One region of the Pseudoalteromonas undina genome, then DNA from elsewhere that is predicted to be linked to it. Evidence: predicted binding sites of a transcription regulator. Region 1 holds the regulator's gene; the other holds the start of a gene.

Region 1 (5,784 bases):
ACGAGCAGCAAACATGGCGTATTAACGCTGATGAGGCCACCCTCTACGACGATCGTCAACTCGTATTAGAGGGCAATGTAAAAGCGCTAAATTTAGCCGATAACGCCATGATCGATACGATCACAGCCGATAGCATCAATGTAGATATAAAACTACTCACTATGCAGTCAGAGCAGCCTGTCGTTATTACAGGACCTAATTTAAAAATCACAGGCAAAGGCCTTGAGGCCGATTTAAAAACCGAAGTGATTAAACTTATTAACCATACGCGAACCCTATATTATGACCAATAACCTATTTAAAATTCTAATTGTTCCTTCATTACTGATTGCATTTCATAGCCATGCAGAGGAAACCACTGAAGCCCCTGCGGCTAATCAAATCTCAATTAGTGCTGACAGGCAGGAAGGTCAATTAAAAGAAAACGTGGGCATTTTTGAGAAAAATGTTGAAATTATTCATGGTAATCGCCGTATCACAGCTGACCGTTTAGAAGTGCATAAACGCGATGACTTAGGCGATAACAAGCAATTATTAATTGCCACAGGCAGCCCTGCATATTTTGAAGAAACACAAGCAGATGGCACCATCATGAGTGCCAGTGCGAATGAAGTGCGTTACGATGTTTCGCAACGTTTTTTAACCTTAATCGGCGATGCCAGTATTGCTCAAGCAGGTCAAAAAATAACTGCTAAAAGTATCACCTACGATATAGAGCAGCAGTTAATTAGCGCAGAAAAAGACGAAAACTCAACAGACCGTGTACACACTATTTTAGTGCCTGTTGAAAACAAAAAAGAAGACGATAAAGGCCAACCATGAGCACATTAAAAGCAGAGCTACTAGCAAAAAGCTATAAAGGCCGTGAAGTGGTGAAAAACGTTGGCCTAGAAGTTGAAGCTGGCAGCATTGTCGGCTTACTTGGCCCCAATGGCGCAGGTAAAACTACGACCTTTTACATGATTGTAGGCCTTGTACCTAGCGATAAAGGTAAAATATCAATCGATGATCAAGATATCACTTTATTACCAATGCACAGTCGAGCTCGCCTAGGGATAGGATATTTACCACAAGAATCATCTATTTTTAGAAAGCTGACGGTTTATCAAAACTTAATGGCTATATTAGAAACACGTAAAGGGCTCAATAAGCAACAACGTGAAGATACCTTAAATAATTTACTTGATGAATTTAGTATTCAGCATATTCGTGACAGCCAAGGTATGGCTCTGTCAGGTGGTGAGCGTCGCCGTGTTGAAATTGCGCGAGCATTAGCAGCAAATCCTAAATTTATACTACTAGACGAACCCTTTGCAGGGGTTGATCCTATCTCTGTATTAGATATTAAAAAGATTATAGAGCACCTTAAAAACCGAGGAATTGGCGTATTGATCACAGATCACAACGTCCGCGAAACACTTGATGTTTGTGAAAAAGCCTACATAGTTTCTCATGGGGAGTTAATTGCATCAGGCACTCCAGAATATGTATTAAACGATAAAACAGTACGCGATGTTTATTTGGGCGAGCAGTTCAAGCTCTAATATGTGTGTTATTCCACTAAGCATCTGCTAAGATTAATCATACTAATTTAAAAGGATTGTTAGAGATAAATGAGGCAATCATTACAGCTGCGCATGGGCCAGCAACTTACAATGACTCCACAGTTGCAACAAGCAATTCGCTTATTGCAGCTCAGTACATTGGATCTCCAGCAAGAAATTCAAGAAGCACTCGATAGTAATCCCTTGCTTGAAGTTGAAGAACAAGATTACAGTGAAGATGCTGCGGGTAAAAACGAACAAAAAGCCGATACCGATGAATCAACGCTAAGTGCTTCAGCTGATGAAAAACCTAGCGAATATGAGCAAGATAGCGGCGAAGCCATGACCAAAGACACCATTAGCGATGATATGGCAATGGATGTTACATGGGATGAATACATGAGCGCAGCACCGGCCTCTTCATCAGGACCAATGCCTGAAGATGAATCAATTTATCAAGGCTCTTCAACTGAAACGCTACATGAATATTTAATGTGGCAATTGCAACTGACACCGTTTAGCCCTACTGATGAAGCCATCGCGATTGCAATCGTAGAAGCCGTGGACGATTCTGGTATTTTAACCCTTAGCTGTGAAGAAATATTAGAAAGTTTTAATCAAGAAAACGACATAGAAGATGAAGTTGAACTTGATGAAATAGAAGCCGTATTAAAGCGTATTCAGTTATTTGATCCGGTAGGAATAGCCGCGCGTAGTTTACAAGAGTGTTTGTGTATTCAATTGAATCAGTTTGATCAAGACACGCCTTTTTTAAGCGAAACAAAAATGATCTTAACTGATCACATTGACTTACTGGCTGCGCGTGATTATCGCACATTAATGAAAAAAACTAAGCTTAAAGAAGATGAGCTTAAAGAGGTCATGACGTTAATTCACACGCTGAGTCCAAAACCCGCTGACACTATTGTTAGAGAAGAGTCTGAGTACGTTATTCCTGATGTGTCGGTTAAAAAAGTAAAAGGCCGTTGGGTGGTTGAACTAAACCCAGATAGTATGCCTAAAATTAGGGTAAACAGCCAATATGCAGCTATGTCGCGTACGGTTAAATCAAGCGGCGATAGCCAGTTTATTCGCTCACACTTACAAGAAGCTAAATGGTTTATAAAAAGCTTAGAAAGTAGAAACGACACACTGCTTAAAGTAACTAACTGTATTGTGCAGCAACAACAGGCCTTTTTTGAACATGGTCCTGAGGCGATGAAGCCTATGGTACTTAATGACGTGGCCGAAATGGTAGAAATGCACGAATCGACTATTTCACGTGTTACTACGCAAAAATACATGCACACACCACGCGGTATTTTTGAGCTTAAATATTTCTTTTCAAGCCATGTAAGCACTGAAAATGGTGGCGAATGTTCATCTACAGCAATACGCGCATTAATTAAAAAATTAATCGCTGCAGAAAACTCAGCTAAACCATTGAGTGATAGTAAAATTGCAGATATATTGGCTGAGCAAGGAATTAAAGTAGCAAGGAGAACTATTGCAAAGTATCGCGAATCTCTAGCTATTCCCCCGTCTAATCAACGTAAAAGTTTGATTTAAGGCGTACAACAAAGAGGAAAATGTTTATGCAACTGAATTTAACTGGTCGCCATGTAGATATTACCGACTCGCTTAGAGACTACGTAAATAGTAAATTTTCGAAGTTACAGAGGCACACTGATCACATAACGAATGTGCACGTTATTCTCGATGTAGAAAAACTAAACCAAAAAGCCGAAGCAACCGTTCATGTTAGTGGCGCTGAGATTTTTGCTTCTACTGAACACCAAGATATGTATGCCGCTATAGACTCGCTGATTGACAAGCTAGATCGTCAAGTAATTAAACACAAAGAGAAACTTGCTCGACACTAACACTATGAAATTAAGCTCACTTATCTGTCAGGACTGCAGTAAAGCTGCGGTCCTTTTTAATAGTAAAAAAAGAATTTTAGAATTTATCAGTGAATTGGCTCACAATAAACTGCCCTATTTAACACAACAAGATATTCTTAACGCGTTAACCGCCAGAGAAAAACTAGGGAGTACAGGTATAGGTCGAGGAATTGCAATTCCACATGGTCGTATGAGTGGTGTACAAGAGCCTCTTGCACTTATATTAGTGAGCGAAACGGCTATTAATTTTGATGCGATAGATAACAGACCGGTCGATATTTTTGTTGCCTTAATTGTACCTGATGGTGACAATAAGCAGCATTTAAAAACCTTAGCCACTATAGCAGAAAAGCTCAACGATAAAGAATTTTGTAAGCAATTACGAGCGGCAAAATCCGACAATGAGCTGTATCAAGTAATTGTAAGTCAACCGTAGTAACAATTAAGGGTGATAAATGGAATTAATAATTATAAGTGGTCGCTCAGGTTCTGGTAAATCTGTTGCGCTGCGTGTTGTTGAGGATTTAGGTTATTATTGTGTAGATAATATTCCTTTAAATTTATTGCCATCTCTTGTTCGTAGTGTTTCCGACAGCTACAACAAAATAGCCGTAAGTGTTGATGTGCGTAATTTACCTAAAGAGCAGCAACAGTTTAATGAAATCATTGAATATTTACCTGGTTTTACTAAGCCAACGGTGTTTTATTTAGACAGTGACGATCAAACCTTAATTAAACGCTTTTCAGAAACACGGCGTCTTCATCCTCTTTCGATTGACTCACTGCCACTTGATTTAGCAATAAAAAAAGAAAAACAACTCCTTGATGTACTCATTAACCGTGCCGATTATATGATTGATACTACGGATTTAAGTGTGCATCAGCTGGCTGAATCTATTCGTGAAAAAATACTCGGTAAAAAAGACAAACAACTGATCATTACCTTTGAGTCATTTGGTTTTAAGCACGGTATACCCAAAGAAGCAGATTATGTATTTGACGCTCGCTTTTTACCAAACCCGCATTGGGAGCCTGAACTTAAGCCACTCACAGGGTTAGATCAACCAGTAAAAGACTACCTAGCCAGCCACAGCATAGTACAAAAATTTACATGGCAAATTCAAACATTCGTGCAAACATGGCTGCCTCATTTAGAAAGAAATAACCGCAGCTATTTGACCATAGCTATTGGCTGTACCGGAGGGCAACACCGCTCAGTTTATTTAGCGCAAACTATAGGTGAAAGCTTTGCAATGAGTCATCCTAATGTAAAAATTCGCCATCGAGAACAAGAATAAAGCTTGAGAGAATATTAATGCGGTTAGAAAACACATTTTTAATAAAAAACAAGTTAGGCCTGCATGCCAGAGCGGCTACGGTGCTGGCACAGCTTTCTGTGCAATTTGATGCCTCAATCACGTTATTTCAAGATGATAAACAAGCCGCTGGCGACAGTGTATTAGCACTTATGTTACTCGAAAGCAGTCAAGGCAAAGAAGTTAAGGTAGTATGTGAGGGCCCTGACGCAGAACCTGCACTTAATGCAATAGGTGAGCTCATTGACCAACGATTTAATGAGCAAGAGTAATCCTGCTTATAAGCTAAGGTTAATAGTGGTTGAGGTAGTTTACTGATATAAAGTAAGATAAAGCGATACCCCATCATCGTGTAATAAAATTTAATTAAGGACGCCAATGCCTGAAGCTTTAGAACAAGATATTCCACTACAACAACTAAAACAGGTGACTAAGTCACTAAATAGTGGTCAATTTGTTCAAGTTAGGCGCATGCTGGCAAAAACGGCACCTTGTGATACCGCACTTCTTTTAGAATCATCTCCCCATAAAATTCGTCGCATGCTCTGGCAACTGGTTGATCCTGATGTACAGGGTGATGTACTTGAAGAGCTCTCTGAAGACGTACGCTTGGGTATTATTGCGCAAATGGCACCTGAGCACATTGCTGCTGCAACAGAAGACATGGGCCATGATGATTTAGGGGAAGTACTACGTAGCCTACCAGACACCGTATATAAAGACGTTGTTAGTGCTATGGATATTCAAGATAGGGAGCGTGCAACACAAGCTCTATCTTACCAAGAGCGCTCTGCTGGCGCCTTGATGAATATCGATACCGTAACTATTCGCCCTGATGTAACTCTAGATGTTGTACTACGTTATATTCGCTTACGCGGTGAACTGCCAGAGGGCACCGATGACTTATACGTTGTAGATAAACATAACTGTTTTTTAGGCGCCTTATCGCTGAGCACTTTATTAACTAATCCCCCTGAAAAAATTGTTCAGGATTTAATGGATGAAGAGTGTGAATCTATT
Region 2 (5,784 bases), on a different contig from region 1:
CCAGCGTTAACGCAAGTTATTAACGATTTAAAAGAGTTACAGCCGAGCATTGACGATATTTTTTCGCTTTTTCATAGTGCACGCTACAACCGTTTATTGCTGAGCTTAACCACATGGTTAATAAACAAGCAGTGGCGTAAAGATTGGAGCCAAGCAGAGCTTCAAAATGCAGAGCAACCTATCGTAGATATTGCTCACCGCCTATTTGATAAAGATTGGAAAAACTTACATCGCTTACTGCCTAAAGAGCAAAGCTTAGCAGGCAATGATTACTTAAACTTCCGCACTCAATTAGAAAATAGTTTACTCAGTGGTAACTGTTTAGGGGCACTGTTTAATAAAGATGAGCGATTAGAGTTTAGGCTTCCTTGGTTGGATATTTCTCATGGGATGTATGAGTTAAGCACGCTTGATTATTTAAAACAGCTATGTGGCGGGCAAGAGGATGCTCAATTGGCAAAAATACAACTATGGTTAGAGCAAAAATCTGACTTTTTAGTCAGTGCCATGGAGCAAAGTCGACACGCCTCATTTGATACAGAACCTTATTGGCTTTAATGGCTAAGCACTTTTGTAGCCGGACTTTGCTGCAAAAGTGCATGATTTTTTCACTTTTGTGTTTTGCTACCTATGTGTGTTCACAGCCATCTTGGCAACTTTACGAAAGTAAACAAGGGGTAAGTGTTTATTTTCAGCGTTTAACTGACGATACCTTAAAAATGAAAGCTGAAACGGTGGTTAACAATGTCACCGCAGAGGATTTAGTTGCTTTACTTAGTGATACCGATACAGCCCCTAGCTGGATAGAAAACATTACTAAGGTCACGTTACTCAAAAGTTTAAGCCCTTCAGAAAACTTAGTTTACAGTTATATTGATAGCCCGTGGCCTGTTAGCAATAGAGATGTGATTACTTATTCGTGCTATACAAGGGTGAGTTCGTTGCAAACGCAGCTTAGTATTCACGCGCGCCCAGATTTTTTACCTAAAACTAAAGGGGCAATAAGAATAAGCACCTTAGATGCAATGTGGCTGTTAACTCAACAGGCGAAAAATTTGCACATTAGTTATCAGGTATATGCGTTACCAGGCGGTAAGATACCCACGTGGTTAAATAATCGGATCGCCCTAAAAAGTAACCTTAAGACGCTAATAAATCTTGCTGAAATACTCACTACTAAGCAGTACATAGCAAAGCCAACCGTTATTCGCACCGGTAATTGCACACATACCGAACCGCCGCAGTTATAAGCAAAAAAGTGACCTAAGAGGTCACTTTTTAGTGGGTAAAAGCTAATTAGTATTTAGCGGATTCACCGTCTTTGGGTAAAGACTGATTTATAAACTCGCGTAAATCGTTATTAGAGCTTTCTAAATCTGCGTGGCGTAGATACATCATATGGCCACTGCGGTAGCCTTTAAAGCTTAATCTATCTTGCATTTTACCACTTGGATCTAATTGCCACATAGTATATTTGGCATCAAAGTAATTGGTTGCACCGTCAAAGTAGCCCGCCTGAACCATTACATTTAAATAAGGGTTTTGAGCCATGGCTAAGCGTAAATTTTCACCGGTATTATTTCCGCTTCTATCCCATGGGTGAACGTTACCAAATAAGTTATATTTGATATCGGTTTTGTAATTAAGCTCTTCACGAAGATAATAGTTAATTGCAGGAGTGAAAGAGTGCAGCCATGATGTAAGCTCTGCCCAGTAATCTGGTGACTCACCAGCATCGCGTTTATCTATGCCTAAATAGCGCGAATCCAGTCGACCAACCATTTGTCCGCGTTCACGCAATAACTCTTTCCAAAAAAACTGTGTTGGAATATCTAAATTGTTTTGACTAACAAATGTTTCAGATAAACCCGCATATTCAGCCATTTTTTTAATAATACGACGTTTTTCTTCAGGCGCAATAAAGCCGCCTTTTGCAAGCGCAGGAATAAGCTCATTAACGGTAAACTGTTCAACTTCCAGTAATAGCTCGTCTAAATCTTTTGCTTGTAAATCGGCGTTTAATGCTTTGTGGTACCATGCAGTAGCTGCAAAGTAAGGTAGGCGGTTAGCTGCTTTTACTGGTCCGTCGCGTTTAATACCGATATCGGTAGGAGATACGAGTACAACACCGTTAATGTACATCCACTGACTATTTTGCAGCTCATGCGCTAAACCCGATACACGAGTAGTACCATAGCTTTCACCAATTAAAAACTTTGGAGAGCGCCAACGTTCATTTCGAGATACAAAAGTATTAAGCCATTCTGCGAGGTACTTTATATCGGCATTAACGCCAAAAAATAGCTCTTTTTGTTTATCTTTGGGTAAAAGGTTACCGTCTTTATCTTCTACAACACGTGAATAACCTGTATTTACAGGATTTACATAAACGATATCCGCTACATCTAAAACCGAATAAGGGTTATCTTTTACACCATAAGGTTGAATTGGGTAGCCTTCGTCGTCAATTTTTAAAACACGAGGGCCGGTGTAAGCTAAATGCATCCAAACTGATGCTGAACCAGGGCCACCATTAAATGAAATAAGTAATGGACGCTTTGTTCTATCATCTACTTTATCGCGGGTGTAGTAAGTGTATTGAAGGGTTGCAATGGCATCACCCTTGTTATCCCATACTGGCTGTGTGCCTGTTGCTACCGTATAAGAAAATCGTTCGTTATTTATTTTTGCTTTGTGCTGAGTAACTACTTTACTGTCGATATCAATACGGCGTTGATTATCGGCAAACGTTGCACTCGAAAATGTAAGTGCAATAGCGGCAATGGGTAAAAATAGACTTCGACTAAATTTCATAACTAACCCTTTTTGTTTTATGTACTGCAGTTATAGCGATATTTGAGTAAAAAACAAAAGTATTGAGACTAGCTGCCGATAATAATCGTTGAGTTTATGTAATTAAGATTAATCTCAACATAGCAAACGGGCGAAATATACTTGATGTGTATGCCATACTGTAAGTTTAAGGCGATTAAAAAATTTAATTATTAATTAAGTTTTTTAGGTTATTGGTCGCTTTAATTGTTTTTAAATGGATGCTTGAGAGTGATTTATTTTTAGGTTTATTACCATAAAGGGTGAACGTAAATGAAAGGGAGTTTATGCAACGGGTTTTAATTGTTGAAGATAATATAAGGGTACAACAGGTACTCAAACATATTGCTGCTCATTATCTTGATGTGCGGGTTGATTTCGCTCAGTCACTTACTCAATGTAAAAAGTTACTAAATCAAACTAGTTACTCGCTCGCGTTAGTTGATTTATCTGTTGGTGGTCAAATCGATACTGATATAACTCGCTTTACACTGTCGCAAGGTATCCCTACGTTGGTGATGACAACGCAAACAGATGAACATACACGTTTAAAAATGCTGGAATTAGGTATTATCGATTACGTCATTAAAGATAATCGCGACTCTTATCTTTACGCCATAAAATTTGTAGCACAGTTATTGCGTAACCAGGGGCGCAAAGCGCTGGTTGTAGATAATTCCTTATTGAGCAGTAGCTTGGTTAAGCAAATGCTCGAAAAACAATTGTTTGACGTCATTACTGTTGATAATAGTGCGCAAGCTCTTCATATACTTGAGCATGATCAGGCTATCAACTTAGTGATCACTGACCATAACTTATCAGGTATGAATGGTTTTGAATTAATTAGAGCTATTCGTAATATTAAAAGCCGTGAGCAATTGGCCATTATTGGTTTAGCTGATGTATATAGTTATGGCGTTGCTGCACGATTTATTAAATCAGGTGCGAATGACTTTTTAACTAAACCCTTCACCCATGAAGAGTTTCACTTTCGAGTGGTGCAAACTATGGAGTCAATATGGCTAAGTGATGCTAAAAAACCGGCTTTGTCTTTCGATGCGACAGAGTAACTTTAATCTTAAATACATTATCAATGTGTATTTGGCGAGAGTGTAACGATTAGTTAAAGACGATTATTTGCGTATTTATCGACTCGCACCAATTCTGTATTTTGCTTAAAAAAAGCGCACCTAAATGGTGCGCTTTTTTGTTTTTTATATTATTTAATTTAATAACCCTCTGTTTTTATTTGTAATTTAAAGGTGGCACAAAGGTTGGATTGCATAGAGCAAATACAATAACAAGCTAGTGTCCTAAGGGGGCCTTTGTGAAAATGATCAGTGCAATAATAAAGCCATTCAAACTAGATGATGTGCGTGAAGCACTCGCTGATTTAGGCATCGAAGGAATGACCGTGGTTGACGTTAAGGGGTTTGGACGTCAAAGAGGTCATACAGAGTTATACCGTGGTGCAGAGTACCAAGTTGACTTTATACCTAAAATTAAACTTGAAATTGCCACTCGTAGTGAAAATTGCCAACGCGTTGTAGAAACCATTACCAAAGTTGCTGGAACGGGCAAAATTGGTGACGGCAAAATTTTTGTTTACGACTTAGATCAAATTGTCCGTATTCGTACTGGCGAACTTGATGATGATGCTATTTAAGGGGGCAACATGGAAAATACAATTATAGAGCTGAAGTTTTCGCTCGATACGTTTTACTTTTTAATCTCTGGCATCCTAGTTATGTGGATGGCAGCTGGTTTTGCAATGTTAGAAGCAGGTTTAGTGCGCTCAAAAAATACCACAGAAATTCTAACTAAAAATATCGCACTTTATTCTATCGCTTGTACTATGTTTTTGTTGGTCGGTTACAACATTATGTATGTAGACAACGTTGAAGGCGGAATAATTCCTTCATTTGGTGGCCTAATAGGTAGTCAAGCGGCAGACGCCGATCATTCACTAGAGTCTGATTTTTTCTTCCAAGTAGTATTTGTTGCAACGGCTATGTCTATTGTATCTGGCGCCGTAGCGGAGCGTATGAAGTTATGGGCTTTCTTAGTGTTTACAGTAGTACTTACAGGATTAATTTACCCAATTGAAGGTTACTGGACATGGGGTGGCGGCTTCCTATCTGAATTAGGCTTTGTTGATTTTGCAGGTTCTGCCATTGTCCATGCAACCGGTGCAGCTGCAGCGCTTGCGGGTGTAATTCTACTGGGTGCACGTAAAGGTAAATATGGTAAAAATGGTGAAATTTACCCAATTCCAGGTTCAAACTTGCCACTTGCTACATTGGGTACATTTATTTTATGGATGGGTTGGTTTGGCTTTAACGGTGGATCACAGTTATTAATTTCAGATAAAGAAAATGCAACTGCAGTAGGTCAAATACTACTTAACACCAATGCTGCTGCAGCTATGGGTGCAATATCAGCCTTGTTCTTATGTAAATTATTATGGGGTAAGGCAGATTTAACCATGGTACTTAATGGCGCACTTGCAGGCTTAGTGGTTATTACTGCAGATCCATTATCACCATCACCATTAATGGCGTGTTTATATGGCCTACTAGGTGGATCTTTGGTTGTACTAAGCATTGTGGCACTTGATAAAGTGAAAATTGACGACCCTGTAGGTGCCATCTCTGTGCATGGTGTATGTGGCATATTAGGTGTGGTATTAGTGCCGGTTACTAATGCCGAGGCTAACCTTGTGGCACAGTTAATTGGTTTACTATGTATCATTGGCTTTGTGTATATCGCTTCATTCATTGTTTGGGCAGTCTTAAAACAAACCATGGGTATTCGTGTTACCGAAGAGGAAGAGCTAAACGGTATGGATCAACATGATTGTGGTATTGATGCTTACCCAGAATTTGTTTCAGTAAGAAGTAATTAAAAGTAAAAGTATTGTGTGTTCAATCAAAGCCCTACTCAGTTAGGGCT

Evidence for each region. Region 1 encodes sigma-54, which starts transcription at its own class of promoters, with help from an activator protein. Its sites were predicted from a motif close to GTTGGCACGNNNNTNGNNT; they were not measured.
Region 2: the regulator sigma-54 is predicted to act here: its motif matches at 4,094-4,112, upstream of PUND_RS13295 (P-II family nitrogen regulator).

Annotation. Positions count from the first base shown of each region.
Region 1 is NZ_AHCF03000002.1:290,994-296,777, reverse strand. It holds gene lptC (LPS export ABC transporter periplasmic protein LptC) at 1-293, shown strand, start outside; gene lptA (lipopolysaccharide transport periplasmic protein LptA) at 283-822, shown strand; gene lptB (LPS export ABC transporter ATP-binding protein) at 819-1,544, shown strand; gene PUND_RS01985 (RNA polymerase factor sigma-54) at 1,614-3,113, shown strand; gene hpf (ribosome hibernation promoting factor) at 3,140-3,427, shown strand; gene ptsN (PTS IIA-like nitrogen regulatory protein PtsN) at 3,432-3,884, shown strand; gene rapZ (RNase adapter RapZ) at 3,904-4,746, shown strand; gene PUND_RS01965 (HPr family phosphocarrier protein) at 4,764-5,036, shown strand; gene mgtE (magnesium transporter) at 5,143-5,784, shown strand, end outside.
Region 2 is NZ_AHCF03000003.1:2,089,194-2,094,977, reverse strand. It holds gene PUND_RS13315 (CYTH and CHAD domain-containing protein) at 1-558, shown strand, start outside; gene PUND_RS13310 (START domain-containing protein) at 558-1,250, shown strand; gene PUND_RS13305 (S10 family peptidase) at 1,297-2,814, opposite strand; gene PUND_RS13300 (response regulator) at 3,120-3,902, shown strand; gene PUND_RS13295 (P-II family nitrogen regulator) at 4,160-4,498, shown strand; gene PUND_RS13290 (ammonium transporter) at 4,508-5,737, shown strand.